DNA from 2 places in the Psychrobacillus sp. NPDC093200 genome. Region 2 is predicted to be linked to the other one. Evidence: riboswitches for the same ligand, from Rfam matches in the RefSeq annotation. Region 2 holds a riboswitch; the other holds the start of a gene.

Region 1 (15,874 bases), on a different contig from region 2:
GTTCTAATTCGAAAGAAATCACTTTCCACGTATCTATATCAATTTCATTGAATGCGTAATAATCAAATTCTTTACAGCACTTCTCGAAGACGGGCAGCATATAGCTAAAGTTCTCTTCTGTGAAATAAATAGAAGAAGTATTCCAGCATTCCCCTTTATATATATCAGGTAATATCTCTATATAACAAGTACCTTCCAGATTATGTACATCGGTAATAATTTCAATCATTTAGAAACTCCTTTATAGAAGACAGTTTTAACAGATGTTTGTTTATTCACATGCGCACTTTCTTACAAAGCTTTTCTCTTTATTTCTGTAGCAATTTGTTCTCCATGAAATCGACCGTTTTCTATAAAAATTTCATTTGCATTATTGCCCGCAGCGATTACTCCAGCTATAAAAATCCCCTCTACATTAGTCTCCATCGTATCCGGGTTGTGAAAGGGTTTACCGGAAGTGGCATCTATTGCTACACCCATCTTTTCTATAAATGAATGATCTGGATGATAACCTGTCATAGCGAAAACAAAGTCGTTTTCAATCGTAAATTCACCGTCTGGACCCTTTAAAGTTACACTATCATCATTTATAGCCATAACTTCCGTATTGAAGTGCATATTTACTTCATTATTACGTACACAGCCTTCAAATTCTGGTAGAACCCAAGGCTTAATACTTTGTGAATATTGCCCTTGACGGTACACTACTGTCACATGCGCGCCCGCCTTATTGAGTTCAAGTGCAGCATCGATAGCTGAGTTTTTGCCCCCTATCACCAAAACATTTTGGGCAAAGTAAGGGTGCCCTTCCTTAAAATAATGGAATACTTTTGGCAGTTTTTCTCCAGGAATACCCATATAATTTGGATGATCATAATATCCCGTAGCGATAATAACATTTTTCGCTTTATAAGAGCCCTTAGAAGTTGTAATGACAAAATGATTTGAAGCTTTTTCCACATTTTTTACATGCTCATATTTATTAACTTGAATATTTTTACGTTTTACTACTTCGCGATAATAAACCAAGGCTTGATTTCTTTTTGGTTTTCTTTCCTCTACGATAAACGGTACATTTCCAATGGCAAGCTTTTCACTGGTACTAAAGAAAGTTTGATGGGTTGGATAATTATATATCGCATTTACAATGTTACCCTTTTCTATAATGAGCGTTTTTAATCCTAACTCTTGTGTGGAAATTGCTGCAGAAATTCCACAAGGTCCTCCTCCAACTACTACTACATCAATAATTTGTTCCAAGTACAAAACTTCCTTTCTTACTTTTTACTAATCATTTACAACCTTTAAGAGTAATGATATGGCATTCTGGTTTAGCACCAAGACGCAGCGGTACGCCTGTAGTACCAAACCCATTGCTTATTAACTCTGCTTTATTTTCCTTCAATCTAAAACTACCCTTTTCATATATCCCTAAAGGACCAATACGAATTTGACCGCCATGTAAATGTCCAGCCAACATTAATCGTGGGTTACTTATTTTTTGAGCCGCATGAAAGAATGCTGGTGCATGTGTTACAAAAATTAAGATATCCTCTTCTTTTACATCCTCGAAGGCTTCTGCTATATTTACTTTTCCGACAAAGCCATCATTAATACCTACTAATCGCAAGGAAGGATTTAGATTAGAAAGAACTACAGAACTATTGTTCAAAATATGAATATCAAGGGATTCGAACAAAGTTAATAAGTTACTTTCTCCGACTTCTCGGTCGTTATTACCATAAACATAAAAAACAGGGCCAAGCTTTTTTAATTGCTTTAAATTGAATTCTGTCCGATTCAATGGTACTCCTTTTTCCGTGAGGTCTCCACCAATAACTACTACATCCACCTTTCCGATAATACTGTGGATGAGTTCATCTTTAATTTTCCGACGGTGAATGTCAGATATAAAAAATATATGGAATTGCTCTCCTTTAGGTATTTCTTTTACACAGAGACTATGTTCTTTGACATTCGTTTGAAATGCTAAAAAGAGCATATATGTGAAAAGAAGCAAGCACAATACCAAAACTGTTATTACTATATACAACATTAAATCCCCCCTAACCATTATAAAAAAAGCACAAGCGCCTATATCTACCCCGAAAAGCAAATGGGGAAACACGAGAGGTATCAGCTATAGCTTCAGCATGACTATATTATCTTTCAAGCAAAAAGACAGGGATTTTATCCCTGTCCTTAAACCATTCGTTATATTGATTATATTACTCATCTTTATCAATATGTAACACTCGAAAACCTGACTTTTCTAAGTCTTGAATAATTCGATCTAATTTTTGCTCATTGTCAATTTTAAGAACTATTCGGCGCACTAGCTTGTCAGTTTCATCAAATGTTACTAGCGAAATTACAGAAGTGTGATACTTATGCAAAATGTCGGACATTTTCAGAATTCTTCCTTCAGATTCTACAGAAGTAAAGGCAATTCGAGTGCCCTTTGTATTCATACCAAATGCACTTTTAAACTGATGAATTGTGTCATAGCGTGTGACTATGCCTAAGAACTTCTCATCTTCTACTACTGCTAAAATTGGAAAATCATATAGCTTCATAAAAGCCTGTTCAAACACATCACTAGTTTGAACAAATGTATCTTCCCTTGTTACAACATCAGATACCTTTGTTTGTTTCAAAAAAGTATCTTTATCTGTGTTGCTATAAAAGAACGCCTTGTATAAAAGGTACTTGTTAAACATCCCCTTATACTTTCCATCCTCAATAATTGGTAATGCATCAATATCCTTTGCCTCTAGTTCATTTAAAGCGTCCAAAACTGAAGCATTGCCTTTAATAGTTAAGCATTTTTCCTTTGGTATCATTACACTTTTTACAAACATACAAACACCTCTTTCCAAAACGGTCTATACCTATATATTCTATAAAAAGTGAATTTATCCTTCCAACTTGTGATTATGGCAGAATTAATTTTTGTCCTTCATAAATTTCATTGGAAGCTAGTCCATTTGCAGCTTTTATCTTTTCGACTGCTTCTGGATTATTGTAGTAGTTCATCGCGATTCGATATAATGTTTCATTACCCTTAACTATATGAGTTTTCGCGTCTTTTTTTGGTTCTTGTACAGTTTCTTTTTTAGGCTGAGTTGGTGCTGGTGTTGCTGCCTCCTCCTTTTCTTTAGGTTCAACTGCCGGAGGGGCTGGAGTTGATTGAGGCACTTCTGTTGTATCTTCTGGCTTCTCTGCTTCTGAAGTTTGATTTTTTTCCGTTTCGTTTGCCTCTTCTTTTTCTTCCTCTTCTTCACTGCTGCTGTTCAAATTCGAAATTGGCTTAGTAACAACCTGTATGATTCCTTCGTCTTCAGTTGAGGCTTCGCTTTCTGGTTGATAAAAAAATTGTACATAAATCAAAACACTTGCAGGCAATAAGATAAATATAAAAAACAAGGATGGGATGAGTATATTCTTTTTCTTTTTCTTTTTACCTGGTGGATTTCTTCTACTTCTTCTCAATTCAGTTGCTTCACTCTCTACACCAATGGACTGTCTATGTTCGTCAATCTTTTTTTGATAATCATCTTTACTCATATTAGTCAAACTCCATTCTTCCACTTATCTACTACTATTATGACGAATTTTGTTGAAAATGTAAATGTTGTTAAGTATTATAGGATACTTCCTAATCTACTTTTCCAATCTAATACTGTAGCATGGATAAGGGGTTTATCGTGTAAATGAAATAACTCTTGAAGATTTAAAGAACATTTTGAACAGCAATTTAAAGGCTTGTCTATCAGCTTTTGATCGAAATAGGCAATTACCTGTTCCCTAATACAATTCTCATTTTGTAATAGCGTGTACAAGCTTTGAATTTCTATCCATTTTTTTTGTCGAATATTCTTAAACAGTTCTATAGTTTCCTCTGTTGACAATACCATTTTCCAATAATCTAAAATTCTTTCCGTTGTTTCAGATAACTGCACCTGATTTTCATTGGTCTGATATGCAAGGATAATATCCTGTTCGTCGGGAAAATCCTGCATCGCAACAAAATAAGCTTGTTCTACATCGGATAACATATAAAGAATGGAGGCAATGGACTGTTTTCCGTCTCTACCTGCCCGTCCAACCTCTTGCATATAATTGGCAACGGAGGTTGGTATATGATCATGTATAATTTGTCTAATATTATCCTTATGTATACCCATTCCAAAAGCATTCGTAGCACAAATCCAATCTAAATGGCCTTGTTGGAACTGTTGCTGAATGAGAATACGGTCATCTTGATCCATTTTAGAATGATAATAAGCGACTCTGATGCCCTTTTTTTGTAACTCTTCTGTATAAAATTCAGTTTTTTTCCTCGACTGACTATATAATATACCAGGTCCAGTAGTGCTAGTAATCCTATTTAATATCCATTCTACCTTTTCTTTTTGGCTCTCCACCTCATGTGCTTCGTAAGCAATATAAGGACGATCCAAGGAATGAATATATTCAAATGGCTGTTCCATTAACAAGGTAGTTTTTATATCTTTTACAACTTCCTTTGTGGCTGTAGCAGTTAAGGCTAGCACATTTGCCTTTCTTAACGATTTAAGCGACTCAGAGATCCTTAAATAATCAGGTCGGAAATCAAATCCCCACTGGGAAATACAATGCGCTTCATCAGCAACTATAAAAGCTAAATTTAAACTAGCTAACCTTCTTTGAAAACGCTCATTCTGTAACATTTCAGGTGATGTAAAAATAAATTTATAATTTTGTAAACCAGATAACGCCTTTTCTCTTTGCTCGAAGGATAAAAATGAATTGATGGCCACTACTCTTTTTTCTCCCATCATTTTTAACTGCTCTACCTGGTCCTGCATTAAAGAAAGCAAAGGGGATACTATTAGCACCGCTCCATTCTTTAAATATGCTGGTAGCTGGAACAGCAACGATTTACCCATCCCAGTGGGCAAAATAGCTACTACATCCTCTCCAGCTAGGACTTTTTCGATTATTTCCCTCTGTCCTTCTCTAAAATCTTTATATCCAAACCTTGTTTGAAGAATGTGTTGAAGTTCATCCATTTTCTTTCTCCCCTTTAGCTAAAGCCAGTCTAATTTGAAAATAGCTTAACTCAGGTATGTTCTCGCGAATTAACCTCAATTTTTTGGTTTGATGTTTATTGGAGAATTCTAGCACTTTTTTTATTTGGTCGTTCAATATAAATGATGTCAAAGATAAACTTCGATCAGCTGCTGCTATTTCTATTAAGTGATCTTCGATTGTATTTGCTTTTAAAGATCTTAGGGCAGCGATATCTTGGATAGAGTAACCTTCCTTTAAAAGCTGTTCGGTCTTTAAAGCGGATTGTGTTAAAGGACTATGTACAAAAATCTCTTTTGTTAAACCTATTAAATCTGGATGACTTTCTTGATTGATGTTATCTAAGACAATATGCAACGCTTCTACAAATTGAAGCTTCATATCTATAATAGATTCTCCACACTCCAGTGCTAATTGCTCCCATGTGAGCCCACTAATGTGATAACCGCTCATTCGATAGACTAATAGTATACGATGTATTTCCTGTAACTCAGCAATTTGAAGTAAATGCTCTAACTGACTTTTAAAGTCCTTTTGAAATGTTGATGATTTATAGTCTCTCCCTCGTAAGTAATCTTTCACAAACTGGTGAACCGAATAATCTTTTTGATTGGGAATAAATCTAGTTTCATTTTTATTAAAATAAGATAGTGTTTGGACTACTAATTCTAATCTTGACCAGAACAATTTTTCGTTTCCCCTTAGCTCCCAGCCATTAAACAAAGGTTCTGTATATCCAGTTAACTGTTTTAAACCTTTATGACTAATCCTTAGTAGAGAATCTTCCTCTTCAATCCAGTTGTTTTGTTGGAGTTTAAACAACTGCTGCTTATATTCTTCTTGTGTTAACTTCGGATAAATAGAGAAAAAACGATGTAGATTAAAATAAGTGACATCTTGAATGGTTTGTCCAGATTTTTTCCCTTTTAATAAGTAAAAGGAAGCCATTGCTGACCGTTCCCCATTAAATTTTTGAATAATATTTAGTAATAGTTGGCTAAAATACAATTTAAATACCTCACAGTTTGAAAGTATTTTTGTTGAAAAGAAACGTAAACAGCTTTAGAATGAATAAGATAGCTAATTCTTATAAGTAGAATTAAAGGAGAGAATATACTAATGGCAAAATATACTATAGTAGATAAAGATACGTGTATCGCATGCGGAGCTTGCGGAGCAGCTGCTCCAGACATATATGACTATGACGATGAAGGTATTGCCTTTGTTATTTTAGATGATAACACGGGAACAACGGAAGTTCCAGAGGAACTGATGGAGGACATGGAGGATGCATTTGAAGGCTGCCCTACCGATTCCATTAAAGTTGCTGAAGAATCATTTGAAGGCGACGCTCTAAAATTTGAATAGTATATTAATGCCAAGAAGGATGACTAGCTCATTTTTCTTGGCTTTTTATATTTCTATAAACTTAAGTGGCAGGTTAATGCTATACCTACAAAAAAATAAAAACCGCAGACAAACTAGAAATTGTCTAGTTTGCCAGCAGTCATACATATCTTTAATTTATATTTGGAACTTTAAACGACTCGCTCACCTTGTCTAGTATAGGCTTCAATCGTTTAAATAGAACAACCATAACAATTGTAACTATAATACCTTTTATCAGATTAAACGGTAAAATACCGTAAATGATAGAATTAAATAAAGCTGTTCCTGTTTCCGCTGGGAAGTTTAAAAAGTACGAATACATTGGTAAGAAAACGTAATAATTTAACAGGCTCATACCAAGAGCCATACAAACTGTCCCGACGCCTAAGCCGTAAGCAATCCCTTTAGAGGAAGAAACTTTACGATAAATGACATAAACAGGTGTCAAAAACAAAATACTAGTTGCGAAGTTAGCCATATGACCGACTGGAACGCCTGTGGGACTTCCTGAAAAGAACCAATCTAGTACGTTTTTCATGAAAGCTACAATGATTCCTGCAACTGGCCCCATTGTGATAGCAGCAATTAACGCTGGGATATCACTGAAGTCAATTTTCAAATAAGCTGGTAAAACTGGTAACGGAAATGCAAGCAGCATTAAAACGAAAGAAATACTACTTAGCATTGCGATTGCAATAAGCATTCGCGTCTTACTTTTTGCCATAAATCCTCTCTCCTTTTGCGATTCACTCCACAAGAAGAAAGGTTCAGTTCGTTATCAATACTCAAAAAATCCCTTAAGCAAATAAAGCTTAAAGGAGAAAAAGGTACACTTAAATAAGCGTATCCGTATAAGAGCATACGAAAAACGACTGCACCTTCACCTTCTCCCATCCAGACTATACTGTCGGCTTTGGAATTTAACCAAATCCTGCCTTTTACGGCTCGCGGGCTCAAGAAAAAACTCTTCTAATACCGCCGATCGGGAATTTCACCCTGCCCCGAAGATGAATCAATATTTTATTGTCATTCAAGATTATCTTGAATTACAATCATTTTATCAAACTATATTAATATATGCAATACAACTGTTTCGATTTAAGTATATTAACAGATGAACCTTTTTTATGAAATTAAAGTACAGTGATTTTTTGTTCACCTTATATATAACTGTAATAAATAACTCTTTCCGACTATAAAACTTGCCTGAACGGTCATAAATTTTTCTATCCGGTTATAAATCTCGTCCGAACGGTCATAAATTTTTCTATCCGGTCATAACTCTCGTCCGAACTGTCATAAATTTTTCTATCCGGTTATAAAACTCGTCCGAACAGTCATAAATTTTTCTATCCGGTCATAACTCTCGTCCGAACGGTCATAAATTTTTCTATCCGGTCATAAAACTCGTCCGAACAGTCATAAATTTTTCTATCCGGTTATAACTCTCGTCTGAACGGTCGTAAATTTTTCTATCCGGTTATAAAACACTTTTTTCGTATAAAAAAACCAATAAAAAAATCGACCGACTAATTAGTAGGTCGATTCTTTATTATTCAGTAGTTCATCATGTACCCATTAGGGCCAATTGGGATTGGTAAAGTAGCTGTCAAATCAAATCGATCCCATTGCTTCTGTACAACATTTTCTAGACGAACTGTTTTATCGAAGCTTGCAGCTGTTAATGTAAAGGCTTCAATCATAAGAATAGAATCTTCATATTCCAATGTTGCCAAATCTAATGCTTCGTCAAATGTTATTACAACCGTGTTGCCTTCCTCTGATACCTCATAACTAACATCTTTCGGTACAACAGTCGTATAAAGATCATTTGCTGATTTTGGCATATCTTTAAAAGCATTCTCAAACTTAGCATCCTTTGGAACAAGGAATGTCAGTCCGCTATTCATTGTGTGTTTAAAATACATTCGTTCTTTGTTTCCGCTTGCCAATTCCTTTTTCCCTATTACTCCTACTTGGTCCCAATTGATAGCTGTGCCATCCTCACTTAATCGTTCCAGGAAGGAAAAATCCGTAAAAATATGACGGATTGTATCAGTATACACTCCGGAAGTAGCTGAAGCAGCATCATAACCATGCCCTTTAGGTAAATAGTGTTGAAGCGTATCGCCATCTGAAACTAAATTACCTTGCAAGGGCAAATATTCCTCGAACCCTAGAGCAGATTCATCTATAGTGCTTGCATATTTTTCATATAACTGAAGACTATTTGGCAATCCGTCAGTAAAATCTTCGTTTATTTTATCCTTAGGTATAATTATTGTGATTGGGTAAGCTTCTGCCCCTTCTGTTACAGAAAAATGAAATGGAATTCCATCATTTAAATCATCTTCATATACAGTTCTAGCGTTGTTAAAGGCTTGAACTGGCACTAATTCACTTTCGACAGCTAAAGAATTGACTACATCATTTGAATTTTCTATAGCCGCATCTTCCTTGGCTTCCATTCCGCCCTCTGTTGTTTCTACCTCAGAGGCAGGAGCAACGTCCAACGTTCTCAACATGTCCGATTTGTCTGTAGCCTGTTGCTGGATTGCAGATTTTTCACTACTTGTGCCCAAGTATGAAGAAATTAAGAACGTTAACAACAAAACAGAAGCAACAGACACTAAAAGTGGCATCCATTTAGAAAACCATTTATTATTTCGTATGACTTTATTTAAATCGGAAGAATCCATTTCTAACTTCACTCGATTGTATACTTCATCCTTCGAACGATTATCTGTGAACTTGGGCATGTTGTGTAAGAGCTCATCTAACGCTTTATTCTTTTCTTCTTGATTACTCATGTAAAACATTACCCTCCTTTTGTTTATCAGATAATTTTTCTCGAAGTGATTTAATAGCTCTATGCTGAGTAGTCTTTACCTTACCTTCTGTCCAATTTAATACTTGTGCGGTTTCAGCAATGGACAGCTCTTGAAAATATCTCATAATGACTACCATTTTCTGATCTCCAGTACATGTATCTAAAGCTAGTAGCAAGGCTTTCATTTCATCATTTAAAACAGTAAAATCCTCCGGCAACATGTCTTTTGATGCAAGCTGTGTAGATTCCCAGTCAAAAGCATCAAACATTCTTTTCTTTCTAACGGAATGCTTTCGAAAATGATCAATAGCTACATTTTTTGCAATTGAAAATAACCATGTTTTCTCGGAGCTTTTTCCCTCAAATTTACTGTAAGCTCTTAGAACACGAACATAAACCTCCTGGACCAAGTCTTCCGCAGTTTGTCTATCTTTAACTAGATAGATCAAAAACTGAAAAACGTCTTGATGATAGGTATCATACAAGCGGTGGAAAACGGAGTCATTCATAATGCTCCCCCCGTTCTTTCAATTAGTCGTTTCATCTCCCGATTTGTTACATTAGCTTAATGGCAATTGAATAATAAATGTTGTGCCTACCCCGACTGTGCTTTCTGCTGATAGGTGACCTTCGTGTCTTTCGACTATATTTTTCGCAATAGCAAGGCCGAGGCCAGTGCCAGCTTTCCCTCTAGTTCTAGCTTTATCGGCTTTATAAAACCGCTCAAAAATATAAGGTAAATCCTCCGCAGGTATACCAAATCCAGTATCTGATACCTTTATAATGATTTGGTTTTTGGATTTCTCTAACAGTACGGAAACAGAGCCTTCTTCCGGAGTATGCCTTAAAGCATTATCAATTAAGTTCGTTAAAACCTGTTCCATACGATCTTCGTCTATCTCAATTTCGATTAATTCCTCAGAAGGTATATTGTGATCAAACTTTAAGCTAACATTACTTTCTTTCGCAGCTTGGTCAAATTTTTGGGTAATCCTTTCGATTACCGAAACAATTTCTGCTTTTTCTTTGTGTATGCTCAAATAACCTGATTCAAGTCTCGCTAAATCTAATAACTCTGTTACAAGTCTACCCATACGTTTAGATTCATCATAAATAACCCGAATCATTTCATTTTTGTCTTCTTCTGTCGTGACTATTTCATCGATAATGGCTTCACTGTATCCTTGCAGCATAGAAATAGGTGTTCTTAGCTCATGAGAAACATTAGCGATGAAATCTGAACGCATTTTGTCTAATCTATGTTGCTCAGTCATGTCGCGCAATACGACCACTGCCCCACGAACAGATTCATTGCTATAAAGAAGGCTGATCGACACAGAGAAGTATGATCCTCTTATTTCTAATTCCTCATCTAATTCTTCTTCTAAATGCAATACATGCTCTAGAAGATGCTGAAGTTCATCAGGTAAATCTGATTTGTTAGCAATGTCATTTTCTTCATGCCATTTATTTAACAGTTGGTCAGCCTGTGGATTACTTACCTGTACTTGAAATTCTTTGTTGAAAGTAATTACGGCATCTGTCATAGAAGTAAGAATACTTGAAAGCTGTTCCTTTTCCTGATTGATTACCTCCACATGATGCTTTAATTGCTTACCCATTCTGTTAAATGCAGAGCCAAGCTCCCCTATCTCGTCTCTTTGCGTATAAGGTACCTTCGTTTCAAAGTTTCCTTTAGCTAGCTCTAAAGCCGCCTCTCGCATCGATCGAAGGGGAGATGTGATTTTAGAAGAAAGGAAGAAAGTAAGCAAGGTTGTAAGTAACAGAGCTATAAATCCAGACAGAAATACAATTTTTGTCGTATTATTAGAGGTTTTATTTACAACTTCTAAGCTTTGATAAATAAAAACTGCTCCATGAACCTGTTCGTCAGCTTCTAGAGGAGATGCCAAAATTATATAGTTTTCCATTCGATTTTCTTCTGTCATGGATGGCATTAGCATTTTCTTAATAATTGTTTTATCCGAAGTATAAATCTTGGAAAGCTGCTCGTCTTCTAATATTTTATCATTGATAACTTCTTTATTGAGACCCTCTTGAACGGAGAGGAATACAGAATCTGCATTTCTTACAATTAATGTATTTGTTTCCGAGCCTAAAATATCACTAATAATGGAGAGGGAATTCTCTAGATTTTCTTGCTGTTCTACAATTTTCCCTATAGTAGCAGCTTCTTGTCTAAGAATTTCTTCCGCTTGTTCTGTATGAAAGTCTTCTAAAAATTCTAGCATTAGGACTGTAACGATAAACAACACAAATAAGACGAGAAGCAATATGGTTCCCCATAGCTTCCCGACCACACTATTCCAAATCCTATTCATTTCCTACCTCGAATTTATAGCCAACTCCCCAAACAGTTACAATCATTTTCGCAGCTTTTTCAGAAACTCTATTTAATTTTTCACGTAATCTTTTTACGTGTGTATCTACTGTACGTAAATCTCCAAAGAAATCGTAATGCCAAACTTCTTTTAACAGCTGTTCCCGATCAAAAACTTTATCTGGCGCTTTAGCAAGGAAGTAAAGCAATTCATATTCTTTTGGAGTTAAGCTAACTTCTTCACCATCTGCAGTGACTCTATGTGCATCATGGTCAATGGTTAAATGAGGAAATACAACAATATCCTTAGAAATGGAAACTGTCTGTGATGGAGAAAATGCTGCTGATCTTTTCAGAAGTGCCTTTACTCTAAGAACAACCTCTCTTGGACTAAAAGGTTTTACAATATAATCGTCCGCTCCCAATTCAAAGCCTTCTACACGATTAGCTTCTTCGCCCTTAGCTGTTAAAAGAATAACTGGTGTGTCTTTATGTTCTCGAAGCTCTGTAATAACCTCTATACCATCTTTTTCAGGCATCATAATATCTAGGAGAATACAATTATATTCATTTTCTAAAGCGAGTAAAAGAGCAGCTTCTCCGTTTTCAGCTTCCTCTACCATATACCCTTCTCTTTCTAAATACATTTTCAACAAACGACGGATACGTTCTTCATCATCTACTACTAAAAGTTTTATCATTTCTGACATTTAAATATCATACCCTTCTATCTACATCTATTCTATATTGTACAATTACTTAACATAAAAGAAAAGAAAAGCTCTACATTCTGCTGAATGTAGAGCTTTTTGACACTACTTTTGACTTACTTATGCGTATGAGTGAAGACCCGCAATGATTAAGTTTACAGCAATAAGGTTAAACATAATGATGATAAAACCTATTAATGCCAACCATGCAGATTTTTCACCTTGCCATCCTTTTGTCAATCTTAAATGTAAGAATACCGCATAGAATAACCATGTGATAAGAGCCCAAACTTCTTTTGGATCCCAGCCCCAGAAACGAGACCAAGCTTCATGAGCCCATATCATTGCAAATATTAGAGCCCCTAATGTGAATACAGGAAAGCCAATTAATACAGAGCGATACCCGATTTCATCCATTAGTTGAGAATTAGCTTTTTTAGCTAATGGCTGTAAAACTGTAGCAATACGTTTACGTAAGATTAATCGAAGTAATCCATAAAGTACTGTACCGAATAGGACTGCCCATACAACAGTCGTTAACTTCTTACCATTAATTAAAGGTGGAACTTCAATTAGCGGTTCCATAGCCCCATCAGTAATAACCTCTGATTCATTCATACCAAATAGTGCTGGTAGGTTATATTCTATATCATGTGGATTTCCTTCTTTGTCTATATAAGAATATTCTGCTGAATAATCTACTGCAGAAAATGAAACAGTTGAAATAACGAAACCTAAAACTAAAACTAAAAGGTACATGGTTGCTTCTATCCAAAAACGTTGCTTAGACGGTTTTGTTAGGTCGATATTTTTTAGTAACCATATTAAACCCGCTACTGCACTGATTGCTAATATAGCTTCACCAAGTGCTGCTGTAATAACATGAATAGTTAACCAGTGACTTTTTAGAGCTGGGATTAATGGAGTGATATCCTTTGGGAACATGCTTGCATATGCAATGATTAGCACTGCTATAGGCAATGCAAAAAGACCAAGAGCAGGAGTTTTATAGATAAAGTGAATAAGTATAAAAGCTCCTACTACAAGCATTCCGAATGCTGTAGTAAATTCAAATAAGTTACTTACTGGTGCATGTCCAGCAGCAATCCAACGGGTAATAAAATAACCCAAGTTAGCTACAAAACCAATAATCGTCACTATAATTGCTAAATTTCCCCATCGTTTATATGAATTTGTAGCTGCTGCACTTGAAGATTTGACTGCTCCACCAAATAAAAACGTAGCAACCAAATAAGCGACAAACGCTACAAACAATAAAGTCTCACTTACAGAAACCATTGTCATTTTATTTTACACCTTCCTCTGTTTCCTCTTTTTCTTGTTTTGCATCTAAATCTTGCTGATCTTCGTATGGTGGTATATTGGTTATCTTCGAAACCTCATCGATATCCTTCTTAACGCTCATCCAGTTTTTGTTCGTATGAGCAGCTACTACCATCTGTCCATCCTCTAAATATTGAAGCCAAATACGTCTATGGTTCCAATAAGACCCTTGTGCAACACCAATCATAAAGATAAGTCCACCAAGCATTAGAATAGGAAGTGTTAAATCTTTGCGAATTGTAAGACCTGACATATCTCTAGTTTCTACACTTTCAAATTTAACTTTATATTCTGTTTCCCCTAAAGGTTCTAATGTATTTTGAATCATGACAAAACTAGTTTCACCTTTTGGATATTCCGGGCTGTACATTTTCACTAAAAATGCAGGATTCTTAGGCTCAGGAGTCTCTGATTGAGGTTCACCATCTACAAAACCAGAAAAATTAGCGTAGTAGTCTACGATTTCTACCTTATAACCATCATTTAACTCGTACATACTTTGTGGATTTGATAACTCCACCGTAAACTGACCATGATCAGTACCAGTAGCTTTGTCCTCCAAATGGAAAGTCATAGACTTTAATTCATTAAGACGGAAATCCATCTGGAACACAGAGAAATTATCAAATTTCAAAGGTTCATTAACCTGGATGGACTCTTCCTTCACTAACTTTAAGTCTTCGGGATGACCAGCGACTGCATCATCTGGCCCTTTATATAAAGCTACATCCGTTTGATAATTTTTAGCAATCGATCCCACTCTATCAAGTGCTTCACCAAAAACTTCTTCTGACTCTTCTTTTGTATATGTTTCATAGATGAAATCCTTACTCTCTAAGAAATAACCATCTGTTTGTGGTATGTAAAGAGTTTCTCCTTCTCTTATCCACATAGTTTCATCTACATAAAACCCTGGGATTGCACGTAGCATAACACCAAACAGGAAAAGTATTAAACCTAAATGGTTTACGTAAGGCCCCCATCTGGAAAAACGACCTTTTTCTGCAAGAATTGCATTTCCTTCTCGTTTAACCTTATACTTCATTGACTTAAGCTTTTCTTCCGCCTTCTCAAGAGATTCGACAGGAGCTTCTACTTCTGCTGCGCCGAATACACGCTGACGTTTCAAAAAGCTAATATGTCTTTTTGTTTTTTGTTTTTTAAGAGATTTGTAAAGTGGTATTACTCTATCCAAACTTGCAATGACTAAAGAAATACCTAGCATTCCCACTAGCGTTTGGAACCACCAGGAGCTATAAAGATCAGAAAGTCCTAATTCATAATATAATGTTCCAAACCATCCATACACTCTCTCATAATACGCTGCAATATCTTCTTCTCTCGTTGCAGGAACATAAAAAACCTGTGGCAGAATAGTTCCTATAGCGGCAGCTATTAGGATAGCAACGATAATCCACATTCCGACTTTTACACTAGAGAAGAAATTCCAGATTTTATCAATTATTGTTTTGTTATAGGTTTGAGAACGTCTTGCAGACCCTTCATATCTCATATCAACAATCTTTTGTTCTCTCGATTGTTGACTTAAAGGGCGTCCACAGCTTTCACAAAGCTCTGTACCTGCAGGGTTGACGTGCCCACATTTACAAACTATCTTGTCCATCTAAAAGACTCCTTTAGGAAGGTTTGATTTGTTCCATGAAATTTGCAATATCTTGCTCGGTCATCTCACCTTTAATAATCTTTTCTATCTTACCTTCCGGGCTAATCAAAAAGGTTGTTGGTAGCGGATCAATATTATAGGAATCCAACAAGCTTTTGTTTTGATCGATTGCAATAGGAAATGTTAAGCCATAACGGTTAGCAAAACGATTTACCTTTAAATCCGATTCTCCAACATTAATAGCTAGAGTCTGAACACCTTGATCTTTGTAGACATTGTACTGATTGTCCATTGCAGGCATTTCCTTTGCACAAGGTTTACACCAAGTTCCCCAGAAATTTAAAAAGATGCCTTGTCCTTTGTAATCAGAAAGCTTATGCTGTTCTCCATTCGTGTCTACCACATGGAAATCCGGTGCTTTATCGCCGACTTGTAAAACTGCATTTTTTTCTTTAGTCACGTTAGAGAAAATTGTAAATACAATTGCTAGTGTAAGTACTACTAAAATAACTGCTCTTATGTAAAAACGTTTTTGTTTGGATTGAGCCAAATTTATTTCCTCC
Region 2 (15,874 bases):
TACTTTTACTATTTTTTTTAAATCTGATGAAATGTCTCCGCTTTTTACCCATTCTAGGATGTGGTCTCCAAAAGCATTTAACAATGCATCCCACTTCTCTGTGTTTTCAGGATGCTTTGGAATGCCCACCACTAGTGTTTCTGATTGCACTTCTTCGAATAATACTTCATTAGTATTTATAATCATTATTTTTCCCCCTAGATAATTTGGATACATTATCATTATATAGCAACAAGTTTGATTTTTCGAATAGTAGTAATATGTTATACTAGTACTAACTAAAGTTTTCCTTGAAAGGCTGTGTCTACTCTGACAATCCTCCAAAATACTCCATTACTAGCTGCTCTATTTTCTATTTTCTTTGCTCAGTTCGTGAAAATACCTATTCATTTTTTGGTCACCAAAAAGGTTGATTGGAAGTTATTTACTTCTACTGGTGGAATGCCTAGTTCCCACTCTGCGGCTGTAACTTCTCTTTGCACAGCTATTGCTTTTGAGACAGGTTTAGACTCACCTCTCTTTGCAGTTGCTACTGTATTTGCAGTTATAGTGATGTTCGATGCAACTGGTGTCAGATTCCAGGCTGGCCAGCAAGCCATTATTATCAATCAAATGCGTGTAGATTTTCAGGCATTTGTGGATCAGACAAAAGGTTGGGGACAAAAGAAAAGTGAAGAAAAGCTAGAAGAATTAAAAACGTTGCTTGGTCATAAACCAATAGAGGTATTTATGGGTGCCCTAACTGGGATTATGATATCTATCATTATTTACACCGTGATTTTATAGCTTTTTTACAAGTTAAGAGTTAAATCAAATGTAGTTTAAATATACATTCCTCTTGCCCACAACTACTGTGCATTATTCTCTAAATAACAGGTACTGTTAAACTTGTTTAGTATTTTATTATCTCTAGAAGCGTATTCGCCTTAAATCGAATACGCTTCTTGTTTTTTCCTAATTGGACTCTATTTGTTGTTTATCCTTCAACTAATTGATAATAGTATTTTAATTCATCATTGTACTTAGTAATAAGTACATCATTACGTTCTTTAGCTTTAAATATTTCAGTACCAATGGGCAGAATATTTGCTGTAGAATCTTTAAAATCCATTGGATTAGAAGTGTTATACTCAATTTTCCCTACTAAATCACCTTCTGTTAAGACAAGTTCGTTAACCCACTCAATATTCGTACTATAGATTATACTATCCCACTGAAAAATATCAGCTTTTGAATCAATTTCCAGAATTTCTTGTGCAGTAGGATTACCAATGGTTACTTCTGTTGTAGTGTTTTGGTCTATTGAACTGTTGCTTGATTCATCCGAGCATCCCCATAACAATAGATTCCCTAGCATCATTACTGTTATAATCACATACTTTTTCAATACTACCACTCCTTTTCTAATGCATTAGTCGATTGATACATAATATTCGTTTCTTTTTCCCATACCTTTCTATACAGTTACCTTGAGGCTAAGTATGTACTTCGGAATTATGCATATGCTTTTTCTTACCAATAAAAAAAAGATGGCTATAAGGCCATCCCTTTTTAGAACATTTGATATCCACTTTTCCGAAGCATTTTAATAACGATCCCCGCAATAATTGCTCCTACAAAACCACTTGTTAAAATTACGATATCTGCCATATGCAAAGAAACAAACTTATCTCCAAGAGCAGAGAATGAAGAACCCGGGTTAGTGAAATAATCAAAGAACCCTACCTCATCAATGATAAATACCACAATTAGTGGATATAAAATAGCCACAAACCAGGACATTCTTAGTAACATATTTAATAAGAAGGCGATTCCAAAAAACATAACTAGAAAAATTAGTACTGAAAGAATCATCTGTGTAATTGTAAAATTCATAATCATATACCTCCGTAGTATCTCTAAATAGTTTACCTTAACGGAGGCGTGGATTCAATGTACTTGTTTCTTTTCACATTTTTGTCAAATAATCTTCTTATTACTTTTTCCAGAGCCATTACAGCAGCCACACGTTTCTGATCCACCAAGTCTAAGTTGGAAATATCCTTCACCTTTACAATAAGGACAAGACTTTACAGTTTCTGTTTTAAATTTAATCATATAATACGCCTCCTTGAATATTTATTTTAATATTCAGATAATATATCACGGATTAATATATTTGTAAATAAAAAACAAAATATATTTGATACGTGTTTTAAAAGTGCTTAAGTAAAGAAAAATAGACTGTCTTATGAAAAATGCTTTGTTTCATAAGACTTTTTATCGAAGTTCTATAAGCTAACCACTATTAGTAGAGCTAGTCACAGTTGAATTTTTAATGACATGAATTTAGTCTATTTATGTTCGGATTATTTTATGAATAATTTATAGCTAGTATACCCAAATATGTCTCCAGGATTTATCCCTTCGATAGTTGGAAAGCCAATTTCTAAAGACGCAGCTGCTAATTCATGCAGCATTACAGAAGCGTTCTCATCTTCCAGTAAATCACTTGGAAGTATCCATTTGGCCTCATATAGCTCAGAAAGCTGCACTTGAATAATCGGTTCCTCTTCAATTGGTTTAAGAAGAAAAATGGCCATATTATCACTGATTTTTCCCTGTAAGACCCCACTTCTAAAACCGATCATATTTTTAACTGTACAATCTACCGCAGTTTCTTCCTTAACTTCACGTACGGCAGCCTGTTCAATTGTTTCATCACCATTTACAAAGCCTGCAGGTAAAGACCATCTTCCTTCTAAGCCACCATATCGTTTTTTAACAACTAGCCATTCACCCTTGTTGTTTAAAACTAATCCTGCAGCTCCCAACCAGACATTTCCTCGTTTATCCTTCGACAAATAATCCATCTCCTTTAACAAAAGCATACTTACCTTTTATACTTTAAAAAAGCTCCCACTGAGAGTTACAGTGGGAGCCATTTATTGTTTTTCTTTTATAATTTAAATTTACCTTTTTTAAGCACTAATGGAACTCCACCGATCATGAAAAGAGCACGGTTATCAATAACCTTTTTCATGATGGATGCTTTAGTACCAGTAAGTTTTCTACCCATTACATCTCCAATTGCATCATGCTCACCAAGAGAACAAACTGTTCCTTTTAGTTCAGGAACAAATTCCTTTGTATTTTCGCCTTTCATTAGGGCTACGATATTTTTAGCAACTGTTACAGCTTGTTGCATAGCAATTTGAGCAGTCGGTGGGTATGGGCGATTTGTTTCTTCATTAATCATTAGAGCACAGTCACCAACGATGAATACGTCTGGGAATCCAGGTGCACGCATATCTTTTTCAACTTTAACGCGAGCACGCATATTTTCGATACCAGAAGTTTCGATTAAGCGGTTTCCACGAACACCAGCAGCCCATACTACAGTACCAGCTTTGATGAATTCAAATTCTTCTTCGCCTTTTTTAATTTTAACGCCTTCAGGAGTAGCTTCTACTACTGGTGTACCTATAGAGAACTCGATTCCTTTTGCTTCTAATTGACGAACAGCATATTCAACTAGCTCAGGATCAAAACCAGGTAATACCATAGGAGCAGCTTCTACGCAGACAACGCGTACTTTTTCTTTTGGTACATCGTATTCTTCACAAAGCTCAGGAATACGATTACCTAATTCACCTAAAAATTCAATACCAGAGAAGCCAGCTCCTCCTACTACAATAGTTAAACGAGCATCGTCTCTGTTTTCTTCTGTAGACCATGTAGCAAATTGGTATTCGATATGATCACGGATTTGACGAGCAGCATTTACATTTGCAATTGATAGTGCATATTTATCTAAACCAGTGATTCCAAATGTTTCACCTTCAAAGCCTAAACCGATTACTAAATAATCATATGTGTATTCTCCAGCACTTGTTGCTACCTTCTTAGTATTAACATCAATGCCTTCGACAGTTGCTTTTACAAATTGTACCTTGCTTTTATTTATAACACCTTGAATATCATAACGCACTTGGTCTGGACGTAAAGTTCCAGCTGAAGCCTCATGTAACCAAGTAGACTCGTAGTGATAGTCATTTTTATTTACTAAAATAATATCTGCTTCATCGGTACCTACTAATTTTTGAAGGTTCACTACAGTAGATAATCCACCATAACCTGCACCTAATACTAGAATTGTTGGTCTTTTCACGAAGATCGCAACCACCTTTTTATATTTTTTATGAATCTAATGATACGAATAATTCACAATTAGAAATGGACTTTGTCATTTTTCCGACAAATTTTTCACTACATCCTATTTTAGACCTTTTAGAATAGGATTTCAACACTATTTAACAACATTGCAAAGGTGGGAATATACAGACAATTAGCCCATAAGAAAAGCGCAAGCGCCTAGAGATCTGTCCCGACAAGCAAATGGGGGAAAGCGAGGAGGCAGTTCTTCAGCCACCGCAGCTTTTTCCCATTTGACCTCGAGGGGCAAGGTGCTGGAGCTAGACAACAAGAAAAGCGCAAGCGCCTAGTTCTGTCCCGACAAGCAAATGGGGGAAAGCGAGAGCAACCAGTTAGATCCTCTTTGACTTCCAAACGTAATTTACTTTCTTATCCTTTAAAAAAGAACATTTCCTTAAGTAAGAAAATGTTCTTTCGAATATTTAGCAGCTTTCCGGTGTGCCTTCTTTTTTAGCAGTTCTAAATGATGAACCACAGCCACAGGATGCAATTGCATTAGGGTTATCGATGGTAAAGCCTCCACCCATCAACGATTCTTTGTAATCGATGACTGTACCTTGGAGAATAGAAGCATCTTCACTAGATATAATTATTTCTAAATCATGCTGATGTAAAACTATATCGTCTTCATTTTTCTCTTTTTCAAATCCCATACCGTAAGAAAGACCGCTACATCCGCCACCGTTAACAGATACACGGAGAAGTGAACCTTCTTCCTCGTTGTGAACCATCATCTCTTTGACGCGGTAAGCTGCCGCTTCAGACAAATTAACTACTTCTGTCATCTGAATCACATTCCTTCCTTATTTATATAATATCAATTTAATCACAATCTATACAAGGAAAACTACTTAAGTTACCTCGCTTTCGAAATATTTTTACAGTATAATAAAACCAAGAACGAGAATAAGGAGAAGATAAAATGGAAATAACTCCATATTACCAAAAAGATATCGAATGCTTACATTGTAAAAACAAATTTAAATCAACTAAGATACGTTCAAAATTTATAAAAGTCGAATCTCATGAAACAGACTTTCAACCAATATATCAAAATAAAGATATCAACCCGTTATTATATAATGTATTTGTCTGTGAGCATTGTGGCTTTTCTTTTACCGATGACTTCACCAAGTATTTTGCACCTGGACTTAAAGAAATCATTAAAGAGAAAATATCGACTAATTGGATACCACGTTCCTATGGTGACGTCCGAACGACACAAGATGGGATCACTACATATAAATTAGGCATACTGTGTGGAACGTTAAAAAAAGAAAAATTTGTCTCTATTGCCGGCTTAGCACTTCGTACTGCTTGGCTCTACCGCATAATGGAAAACAAAGAAGATGAAAATAGATTTCTAGAAATAGCCAGAGATCGTTATTCAGACTCCTATTCTAGCGAAGATTACAATGGAACTCAAATGTCCGAGACACGAATTATATATATGATAGCAGAGCTTTCTAGACGAATAGGTGACCGAGAATTAGCTACACGTTATTTTTCCAAAGTAATCGAAAAACAAAGTACCTCTATAGAACCCAAGCTAATTGAAATGGCAAAAGAGCGTTGGCAGGAAATGCGAGGGTGAAAAAAAGAAGCCTCATTCAGGCTTCTTTTTTATATGTGTTGTCATTAAAATACTTGTTCTACTTCTACTATTCCAGGTACTTCCTCTAATAAAGCGCGTTCAATACCAGCTTTTAACGTGATAGTAGAACTTGGGCAGCTCCCGCATGCTCCTAAAAGGCGTAATTTTACAATACCGTCTTCAACGTCAACAAGCTCGCAGTCTCCGCCGTCACGTAGTAAGAATGGACGCAATTTATCTAAAACTTCTTGTACTTGTTCGTTAATTGTATCAGTCATATATGTCGACTCCTTTCGCTATAATCATTATAGAATAATTGTTGGTTAAATGGAAGTGTTTACTCCCCACAAAACACACCGTGATAAGAGTGTTCCCTAAGATTCATAAAATATTATTTACCCTGTTTTATTTTAAGATAAAAATCATTTTTAAGATGATTTGTATATAGACTATATACTTAATATTAATAATAAAAAGCGAGAATCGTGTTATTTCAGGCTTTTATTCCCCAATATATCTTTCCAAAATAAATTTATTTTCGATTCTAGTCTATTAGACTAGCTTCCTCTACTAAAAGTTCATATGTTACAGTATGCCATTTGTTGGCAAATAAACTTCGAGGAGGTGTTTTTTTATGGTTTTAACCTTACAAGCATTTACGACTCCAGCAAATACTCAAGTCATTGCTGATACAGCTGCTTTACCAGGTACTCTTCCAACACCAGCAGTACCAACCGCACCAGCTATGTTGTCTCCTTTAATTGATGGCAGCAGCGCTTATATCTGGTCACCGAATACAGCATCCAACCAAACGGTTACATTCCAAAGCATTTTCGACATTGGAACTTTACCAATTCTAGGACTTGCTTTGCCACTTAGCGCGTTTTATGCGTATGCAGGTAACGAGACTGTTTCAGTAACTGCAACTTTAGAGGTAGTAAATCTTTTAGGAATTGTTATAGCAACTATTCCTTTATTTACCGATGCTAACTCTGGTAGCTCTCAGGACGTAGCAATTGCATCAGGAGATGCTCTTTTAGCAGTTGGTTTATTAGGAAATACAGGTCGTATTGTCATCAATGCTACTGTTACTTCCCCAACAGTAATAGGATATTCTGCAAATCCCGGCAGATATCTTGGACAACTTACCGTTCGTAGTCTTATAGCTGTTTAACAGCAGCTCCTCTTAAGGATGGCGTCTATACAATTTACAAGTTTCCCTCAATCTAGTAAATAACTTAGGCTAATTCACTGAAAACGTAAGCATCTCTGTACATGTACAAATAAACCAGTACATGTTTCAGAGGTGCTTTAAATATACTATTGGAAAAGCGAGAATAGGTAATTCTCAATAAGAATTGCTTAAAGATTTGTCGGTTAATTTCATAAATAGCACTTTGCCAGTATTCACAGCCAACCAATTATATTTTATGCAATGTCACGTGTATCGATTCTCTTTTCTTAAAATAAACGATTTAAATTCGCCATTTCAATTGCAGAAACCGCACTGTCATAGCCTTTGTTTCCAGCTTTTGTTCCTGCACGCTCAATTGCTTGTTCAATATTTTCCGTTGTCACTATACCAAAAATAACAGGTATACCCGTATCTAGGCCTGCTTTTGCAATGCCTTTTGCTGCTTCATTACATACATAGTCATAGTGCGTAGTAGATCCACGTATTACAGTACCTAAGCCGATTATTGCATCGTAGTTTTTCGTATTTGCCATTTTCTTTGCGATAAATGGTACTTCAAATGCTCCTGGCACCCAAGCGATATCAATATTTCCTTCCTCAACTCCGTGACGTTTTAAACCGTCTAGTGCACCGCTTAATAATTTGTCATTAATAAACTCATTAAATCTTCCTACTACAATTCCTATTTTTAAATCTGTACCGACTAGCTGTGCCTCAAAAATTTGTCCCATGCTCATTCTCCTTTTACGTAAGCTTTATAATTCGCTTCTGTGTATTTCACTAAATCTTCTATCGTAATAAACTTCATTTGAAATTTTTCTGCAATTTTTTCAAGTTGTGGCATGCGTGCCATTGTACCGTCCTCGTTCATAATCTCACAAATAACAGCGACTTCTTTTGAACCACATAATTTAGCTAGTTCTACACCTGCTTCTGTATGACCACGACGCTCTATAACTCCCCCTTTTTTTGCGATAAGAGGGAATACATGTCCTGGACGGTTGAAATCTGTTGCTACAGCTTGATTATTTAATAGTGCAAGAATTGTATAAGATCGTTCAAATGCACTAATGCCTGTTGTTGTTGATTTATGATCAATACTAATGGTAAAGGCTGTTTGATGTGAATCCGTGCTCTTATTTACCATTGGGTCTAATGACAATCTTTCTGCAATTTCATTTGAAATGGGTGTGCATATTAAGCCACGACCATGCACTGCCATAAAATTAATGTTTTCAGGTGTTGCATACTCACCTATTACGACAAAATCACCTTCATTTTCTCGATTTTCATCATCGACTACAATGATGATTTCACCTTGCTTTAATGCAACGATTGCTTCGTCTATAGTATTCATTTCATTCCACTCCTTTAGAATCCGGCTTTTTGTAAGAAATCAACTGTCACTTTTCCTGTATTTTGATTGGCTAGATGCTTTGCTACATACTTGCCAATTAAATCCGTTTCAATATTGACAATTTCTCCAGTCTGTTTTAAGCCAAGCACCGTTTCCTTGAAGGTATGTGGTATTAAAGAAACAGTAATTATAGAATCTGTTACATTAAAAATCGTCAGGCTTGTACCATCAATGGTGATTGAGCCCTTCATTAAACAGTTAAAAAGCAATTCTTTTGGCATTGCTAAGTCGATATATACTGCATTGGAAGCTGGTCTCTTTCGAAGAATCGTTGCAACACCATCGACATGTCCAGAAACAATATGACCGCCGAATCTGCCATTTGCAGACATTGCTCTTTCTAAATTCACTGTTGAACCTTTTTTAAGTTGCTGTAAGCTTGTCGATTTAACCGTTTCAGGCATCACATCTGCCACAAACAGATCATTCGTAAACTTTTTAACAGTTAGACACACACCATTTACAGCAATGCTATCGCCAAGCTGTACATCTTCTAAAATTTTGCTAGCTCCAATGGAAATTTCCATCGATTGAGTAGACATATTCATCTGCTGAACAGTCCCTAGCTCCTCAATAATCCCTGTAAACATCTTCCTCACCTCTTTCTCAAAATAAAAAACCCCGAACATTTTTTGTCGGAGTTTCGATGAGAGGTAAATTTGGCTTCGTCAAATAAGACTAGTGAATATGTATTTTCAAAAGTCTACTTGCGTTGCTTCCTTCTCCCATCCAGACTATAACTGTCGGCTTTGGACTTGCACCAAATCCTGCACACTAAAAGTGGCTCACGGGCTTAGAGATACAATCTCAACACCGTCGATTGGGAATTTCACCCGACCCCGAAGGAATAATATAAAATTGTTGTAAAATAAAAAAATTCCCAACACGGTTGTGATGGGATGAAAGTGCATAGCAAAAAATACATTTTAAAATTGCCATTTTAAAATGTTTTGCTTACTCCTTCTCCCATCCAGACTATAACTGTCGGCTTTGGACTCGCACCAAATCCTGCACACTAAAAGCGGCTCACGGGCTTAGAGATATAATCTCAACACCGTCGATTGGGAATTTCACCCGACCCCGAAGGAAATTATTCTATTTGATTAGTATTGTATCATAAAAATTCGACGTAGAGGCTTTCTTCGTATTACCACCTTTTAGTTGATTTGCATTCCTGGACTTTCAGACTAACTAAATCAACAACCGTTAGTGCATGAAACAATCATGACTAAAGCTATCATATTAAAACTCTATCATTTAAAGGATATTCGCTTTTTGACAGTATTTCCGTATCCCCTTTATAATATAGATGGGTAAAATAATATATAAGTTAAAGGGGACAAGTATTTTATGGCACAAGAAAAACTCACTGTTGAAATTTACGGTGCCGATATAGTATGTGCAAGCTGTGTGAATGCTCCTTCTTCTAAGGACACGTATGAATGGTTAGAAGCTGCAATTACCAGAAAATTTCCTGGACATCAAATAACATTTTTATATATTGATATAGAAAAGCCAATAGAAGACGAAAAACAACTGTCAATTGCTAATCAAATTGCAAATGATGAGTTTTTCTACCCATTAATAATGATAAACGAGGAAGTTATAGGGGAAGGTTATATTCAGTTAAAGCCTGTATTCTCTGCCCTCGAAAAGTACGGTTATATAGCAGAATAACGTTAAGTATCATTTCAAAAAGTACTCAAATAAGCTTATTAAGTAAAATGCTTTTTTCCAGAGAAAGCATTTTATAAAAAAATAAAAAGCTTGGGAACGCGTTTAACTCCACGTTTCCAAGCTTTTTTAATTTATCCGTTATGGCGTTTATACATCCAAAGTAAACCTGATTTCATCAATCTTGCAATACGTCCAGTAACAGAGATATCTGCCAAATAAGCAAAGCCTTGCTTTTTACCTAGAGATCCCATAAAGCCTTTAAGCTTAATATCTGGCATTTTTTCTGGTAGTGGCTGACCCTTCCAGCGTGCTTGCAGTACTTTCACAATCTGCTCTGCCTGTTCCTCTGCTAGCTGTGCACTTGGAGCAAACGGCAAGGATGCACAATCACCAACTACAAAGACATTATCGTAACTTGGTAGATCATGATATTGAGTAAGGATGATGCGACCAGTTTTGTCCTTCTCTCCAGGTAAAGCACGAACAGGAGCAGCTGGCTGAATACCGGCTGTCCAAACTACAACATCTACCGGAATTATTTCATCATGATTATATAATTTGTTTGGTTCCACTTTTGTGATATTCGAATTGCTTATCACGTCTACATCATTTGTATCAAACCATTTTTGTACAAAATTACTTAAGCGTTCTGGAAAGTCTCTTAATACTCGAGGACTACGGTCAAATAATTTAATTTTTAGATCTGGTCTACTTTCACGAAGCTCACTCGCAAGCTCGATTCCACTTAGACCTGCCCCCACGATTCCTACAACAGAACCTGCTGGTAATCCACCAATCTTATTGTATGTGTCTCTAGAGCGCCCAATTGTTTGAATGCTATAAGTAAATTCATCTGCCCCTGGAACATTATGATACTTATCTTCGCAGCCAAGTCCAATTACTAAATCATCGTATGGAATTATTTTTTCATCTTGTAAAATTACTTGTTTGTTTTCTACATCAATTTTCTCAATTTCTCCATAAGTAATTTTTAACTTGTCACTCTCTGGAAAAGCCACTCTAATTTCATGATCAGATGATGTGCCTGCTGCCAACGCGTAAAATTCTGTTTTTAAACTATGAAATGGTGTACGGTCTATTAATGTGAGTTCTACATCATCTGGCAAATTATTTGGTAATAGGCGTAGTAATACGCGCATATTCCCATATCCTCCACCTAACAATACTAATTTTCGCATAAATATTCTCCCTTTTGTTTCAATGTCTCCTCAAATTATAAATGATTGTGACACATTTCACAATAAAACTTCACAATTGACCTTTATAAAAAAATAGAGTAGCATGACGATGTAGTGAGGTGACAGCTATGAATCCAATGGTTGAATTTTGTATAAGCAACCTTGCAAATGGTTCACAAGAAGCTTTTGATATATTAGAACAGGATCCTGATTTAGATGTGCTAGAATATGGCTGTCTTAGCTATTGTTCCCTATGTTCCGAAACACTTTTCGCCATAGTGAACGGTGATGTGGTAGAGGGTGAATCTTCCGAAGATCTTGTAGCCAAAATATATAAATACATTGAAGAAAATCCATTATTTTAAAAGGTATCGAGAAGATATTCTCTCGATACCTTTTATATATTTTAATCTATTAAATCAATTTCATACATTCATTCCATAAATAGCATTACTCCATTTATGAGTGAGAAAAAGAAATAAGGTATTCTCTGTTCTAAGCTCAACAGGAATACCTTATTTAATACAGTTATTATATTGTTCTTCCAAACAATGAATGGTGTTTTATTTTATCCAGTCATGTAAAGTTTCTAAAAAATGAGTCGGTTTTTGAAGGAACATTTGAACTTCTTCCGTTCTATTAACTCCAGTATTGACGTGAGCAGTATCAATTCCCATGTGAATGCCGGTTAATATGTCTGTTTGATAATTGTCTCCAATCATCACCATCTCTTCTTTTTTAAACCCATACTTTTTTTGAATAAACTCAAGCATAAACGGTTGCGGCTTTCCAGTAAAAATAGGTTCAACACCTGTAGAATGCTCTACTAATTTGGTGAAGGCTCCATTCCCTGGAAGATAGCCTCTTTCACTTGGGAAAGCGTGGTCGCTATTTGTAGAGATAAACGCCGCTCCAGCCCTAATTGACAAACAAGCTTGTGCGAGCTTTTCGTAATTGACTTTATGGTCTATTCCCATGACAACCACCTCTGCTAAGTCATCCGTTGGCTCAATTCCTACAGAACATAAAGCATCCTCCAAGCCCTTCTCTCCAATCATAAAAACGCTTTTTGCAGGATAATGCTCGGCAATGTAATTAGCAGCTGCAATCGATGAAGAGATAATTTGCTCCTCAGTAGTATGTATGTCCATCTTCGCTAGCTTCGCTTGTAGCTGCTTTTGAGTCATAGAAGAGTTATTAGTAACGAAAAAAGGTTCAATCCCTTTGTTTTGCAAATAATGTACAAAATCTACAGATTCCTGAATTGGTGTTAGTCCCTTATATACAGTTCCATCTAAATCTAAAAAGTATCCTTTATAGGCGGACATCGGAGTCCTCCGGTAAAAATGCTGAAACTGGCCCAAGCTCATTAATTAAATAATTTTCTACTCTTTCTGGAAACAGTTGTAAATAAGGGAGATTCTTCACTAGAACACTTTCTAATTGCTTATGGTCTACGGAAAAGAAATGTCTCACAAGCTCTTTTCTCATTTCAATAACAGCTTTTAAAGGCGCATCCATCTCAGCTGTAATTACTTTTTCATCAGTCAAAATATCAATTATGTCATCATAGCCACCTGGATCCCTCATAATGAAGCCATCAATCATTGAGTTACCTACATCTATAATGGACTCAATCATATTTTGTCCCACTCGCTCTAATGCAAGTTTCGTTATATTATTTTCATTCCAATCTTTTTTACTATCTATTAAGTCAAGCAATTCTCTCATATGCTTCAATGTCATTGCAATACTTTTACGGTCCACAAAATACATTGTACAGCCTCCTAATTCTTGGTCAGTTGATATATAGTTCTATTCTATAGTACCATAATTCATAGGTAAGGAAGGAGTGTCAAGGGTGGAACGATTTTTCTTGTATGATGACGTCGAAGATACAAAAACAAGATTCGTTGGATTTACTGGAGAAAGCCAGCGATATGATTTAGCAATTGTCCAGAGTTCTCGATTTTTCGGTAAGGTACTTGTGATGGACATTCAATACAATCGATCAGCTATTATTGGGTCGGATGATGTGGAAGAACCTGGCTACTTAGAGCATGTTTTTAATAGATCTGAAGCTGAAGCAACGGAGCTAAGAGATTATCTAAGAGAATTACTGAGCTAAAGTGGAATATTGTATAGATTTTTATAAAAAGAAAAACCTTGAGCAGATCATAATTGATCTTGCTCAAGGTTTTCTTTCTTATCTTTTACTAGTTCGAGTGGGACCGTTTTTGGTGCTACCCCTGTTTTTTTAACAATAAAGTAAGCACACCCAAAGTTACAATACTCGTATAAGTAATCCTTCATAGTGCTAATTTTCGTATCAAATGTTGCTTTATGATTTCGATCCTCGAAAAAGCCCTTTAGACGAAGCTGACCGTAGCCCCAGTCGCCCATTATATAATCATACTTCGTTAAAATCTCACTATAACGCTCTATAAATGCTTCTTCTTTAAAAGCCTCTCGAAAATCCTCAATCACTTCATAAGTGAAACCTTCAGCAATAATCATTCGCTCACCATCCATTAGCTATTTTGAATAGCTAGTAATTCCTCACCTTGCAGTTGTCGTTGCTTCGCTGCTGCATTTACCTGTTCATCCGCATGATAACTACTTCTAACTAGTGGTCCTGCCTCACAATGAGAGAAGCCCTTGCTCATGGCAATTTTACGTAATTCTCCAAACTCAGCTGGTGAATAATATTTTTGTACTTTAAGATGTTTTTTTGTTGGTTGTAAGTATTGGCCAATAGTCATGATATCTACATCGTGAGCACGTAAATCATCCATAACCTCTATAATTTCTTCAAATGTTTCCCCTAGACCTAGCATTAACGAAGACTTCGTAGGAATAGTCGGTTGCATTTCCTTAGCACGTTTTAATAACTCTAAAGATCGGTCATATTGAGCACGCGCTCTAACTCTTGGAGTTAAACGTCGTACTGTTTCAATATTATGATTTAGAATATCCGGCTTAGCATCCATTATATTACGAATGTTTTGCTCAATACCACCCATATCTGAGGGCAATACTTCAATAGTTGTAAAAGGATTTTTTCGACGAATTGCTCGAATTGTCTCTGCAAAGACCTCCGAACCACCATCCTTTAAATCATCACGGGCTACCGCTGTTACAACTACGTGTTTTAGATTCATAATGACAACTGAATCTGCTACTCGCTCTGGTTCTGCTAAGTCTAACTCGTTAGGAAGACCTGTCTTTACAGCACAAAAACGACAAGCTCTTGTACACACAGCTCCTAAAATCATGAATGTCGCAGTACGTCGCGATCCCCAGCATTCATGAATGTTTGGACATCTTGCTTCTTCACAAACTGTATTTAAATTATTTTCACGCATTAATTTTTTTAAGCCTTTATAATCCTCATTGGTATTTAACTTTATTTTTAGCCAGTCAGGCTTGCGTTCATGCTGTTCTTTTGGTGGTTTACACGCTGTCACGATTCCATACCCCATTCCCATTAATCTGACTTTACTGATGTCAATGTACCATATTATTAGAATTCAAACAACCTTCTAAAATCAACGGGCAGAACTATTGAACCACTCTTTTGCTTCTAATCGACCAAAAGGCAAACAACAAAACAATTATAATTATAACTGTTATTAACCCTATCAAGACAGAGCTTGTTAAGCCTAGTACCAAGTAACCTACTGCTGCAATAATTGCGCTAATAATAGCATAGGGCAGCTGAGTCATTACGTGGTCAATTACATTAACACCTGCTCCTGTGGCAGACATAATAGTCGTATCGGAGATTGGTGAGCAATGGTCTCCAAAAACTGCTCCTGCTAAAACAGCAGCTAAGACTGGAAGCAATAATTGAGGCTCAATCGCCATGATGATACTCGCTCCAATAGGAAGTAAGATTCCAAAAGAACCCCAAGATGATCCAGTTGCAAAAGCCATAAATGCTGTTAACACGAACATTAATACAGGTATCACACCTACTGGTACATTGTTTTCCGTAACTAAAGTAGCTAAAAATGCTCCAGTTTCTAAAGCTGTGATTAAATAAGACAACGACCAAGCAAACACTAATATCAAAATAGCTGGAAGCATAGATTTAACACCTGTGCATATGGCTTTCCACACGTAAGTCATGTTTGCCTCTGGGTTCGTTTTAAATTGGCGTATATATAAAATCATTGCGATTATACTAGCTGTCAGTCCCCCTATAAATAACGAAAGAGGTACATCTGTATGTTCAAAGATTATAAAAATGTCTAAAACTTTTCCTGAAAGGCTATAACCCGTCCAAAACATACTTCCTAAAGTGACAACCACTAAAGAAATAATAGGAAGTAATAAATCAATCACCTTACCATAATTATTTTCCGGGAAATCACCCTCTAAATCTCCAGGATTTGTTTTCTCCGGGTCAAAAAGTACGCCTGTATCCATCGCTCGTCTTTCATGCTTTTTCATCTCAAACAAATCAAAGTCAGTCCATGCTGTAAAAAAGACCAATGCTAATGTTGCGATTACATAGAAGTTCATCGGTGCCATTAACACAAATGCCTCCAGCGGTGTATAATCAGTCACCGCATGTGTAGCAAAAATTACACCAA

The links. A riboswitch is a leader RNA that binds a small molecule or an ion and turns the genes downstream of it on or off. The one in region 2 is predicted to bind FMN.
Region 1: it holds a riboswitch for FMN, as region 2 does, so the genes downstream of both, ACQKNZ_RS12955 (ECF transporter S component) here and ribE (riboflavin synthase) in region 2, are expected to answer to the same signal.

Annotation. Positions count from the first base shown of each region.
Region 1 covers NZ_JBNNVC010000002.1:1,035,305-1,051,178, forward strand. Annotated here, with positions in the region: gene ACQKNZ_RS12915 (hypothetical protein) at 1-229, opposite strand, end outside; gene ACQKNZ_RS12920 (YpdA family putative bacillithiol disulfide reductase) at 292-1,260, opposite strand; gene ACQKNZ_RS12925 (metallophosphoesterase) at 1,292-2,056, opposite strand; gene ACQKNZ_RS12930 (CBS domain-containing protein) at 2,229-2,861, opposite strand; gene ACQKNZ_RS12935 (LysM peptidoglycan-binding domain-containing protein) at 2,935-3,567, opposite strand; gene ACQKNZ_RS12940 (RecQ family ATP-dependent DNA helicase) at 3,645-5,054, opposite strand; gene ACQKNZ_RS12945 (helix-turn-helix domain-containing protein) at 5,047-6,081, opposite strand; gene ACQKNZ_RS12950 (ferredoxin) at 6,193-6,441, shown strand; gene ACQKNZ_RS12955 (ECF transporter S component) at 6,593-7,186, opposite strand; FMN riboswitch at 7,341-7,475, opposite strand; gene ACQKNZ_RS12960 (hypothetical protein) at 8,019-9,272, opposite strand; partial or broken gene sigX (RNA polymerase sigma factor SigX) at 9,265-9,807, opposite strand; gene ACQKNZ_RS12970 (ATP-binding protein) at 9,853-11,634, opposite strand; gene ACQKNZ_RS12975 (response regulator transcription factor) at 11,627-12,343, opposite strand; gene ccsB (c-type cytochrome biogenesis protein CcsB) at 12,464-13,648, opposite strand; gene resB (cytochrome c biogenesis protein ResB) at 13,650-15,311, opposite strand; gene resA (thiol-disulfide oxidoreductase ResA) at 15,325-15,861, opposite strand.
Region 2 covers NZ_JBNNVC010000003.1:29,343-45,216, forward strand. Annotated here, with positions in the region: gene ACQKNZ_RS13660 (leucyl aminopeptidase) at 1-186, opposite strand, end outside; gene ACQKNZ_RS13665 (divergent PAP2 family protein) at 310-786, shown strand; gene ACQKNZ_RS13670 (hypothetical protein) at 977-1,387, opposite strand; gene ACQKNZ_RS13675 (YuiB family protein) at 1,552-1,881, opposite strand; gene ACQKNZ_RS13680 (YuiA family protein) at 1,960-2,097, opposite strand; gene ACQKNZ_RS13685 (NUDIX domain-containing protein) at 2,349-2,852, opposite strand; gene ACQKNZ_RS13690 (NAD(P)/FAD-dependent oxidoreductase) at 2,939-4,150, opposite strand; gene ACQKNZ_RS13695 (HesB/IscA family protein) at 4,617-4,979, opposite strand; gene ACQKNZ_RS13700 (DUF2225 domain-containing protein) at 5,117-5,788, shown strand; gene ACQKNZ_RS13705 (NifU family protein) at 5,833-6,066, opposite strand; gene ACQKNZ_RS13710 (hypothetical protein) at 6,423-6,962, shown strand; gene ribH (6,7-dimethyl-8-ribityllumazine synthase) at 7,250-7,714, opposite strand; partial or broken gene ribB (3,4-dihydroxy-2-butanone-4-phosphate synthase) at 7,756-8,340, opposite strand; gene ribE (riboflavin synthase) at 8,355-8,990, opposite strand; FMN riboswitch at 9,114-9,251, opposite strand; FMN riboswitch at 9,355-9,492, opposite strand; gene ACQKNZ_RS13730 (YuzD family protein) at 9,751-10,077, shown strand; gene ACQKNZ_RS13735 (NAD(P)/FAD-dependent oxidoreductase) at 10,209-11,276, opposite strand; gene ACQKNZ_RS13740 (YuzB family protein) at 11,405-11,641, shown strand; gene ACQKNZ_RS13745 (TIGR01457 family HAD-type hydrolase) at 11,840-12,604, opposite strand; gene ACQKNZ_RS13750 (DUF86 domain-containing protein) at 12,591-13,052, opposite strand; gene ACQKNZ_RS13755 (DUF3055 domain-containing protein) at 13,138-13,404, shown strand; gene ACQKNZ_RS13760 (YutD family protein) at 13,452-13,793, opposite strand; gene lipA (lipoyl synthase) at 13,808-14,743, opposite strand; gene ACQKNZ_RS13770 (Na+/H+ antiporter NhaC family protein) at 14,838-15,874, opposite strand, start outside.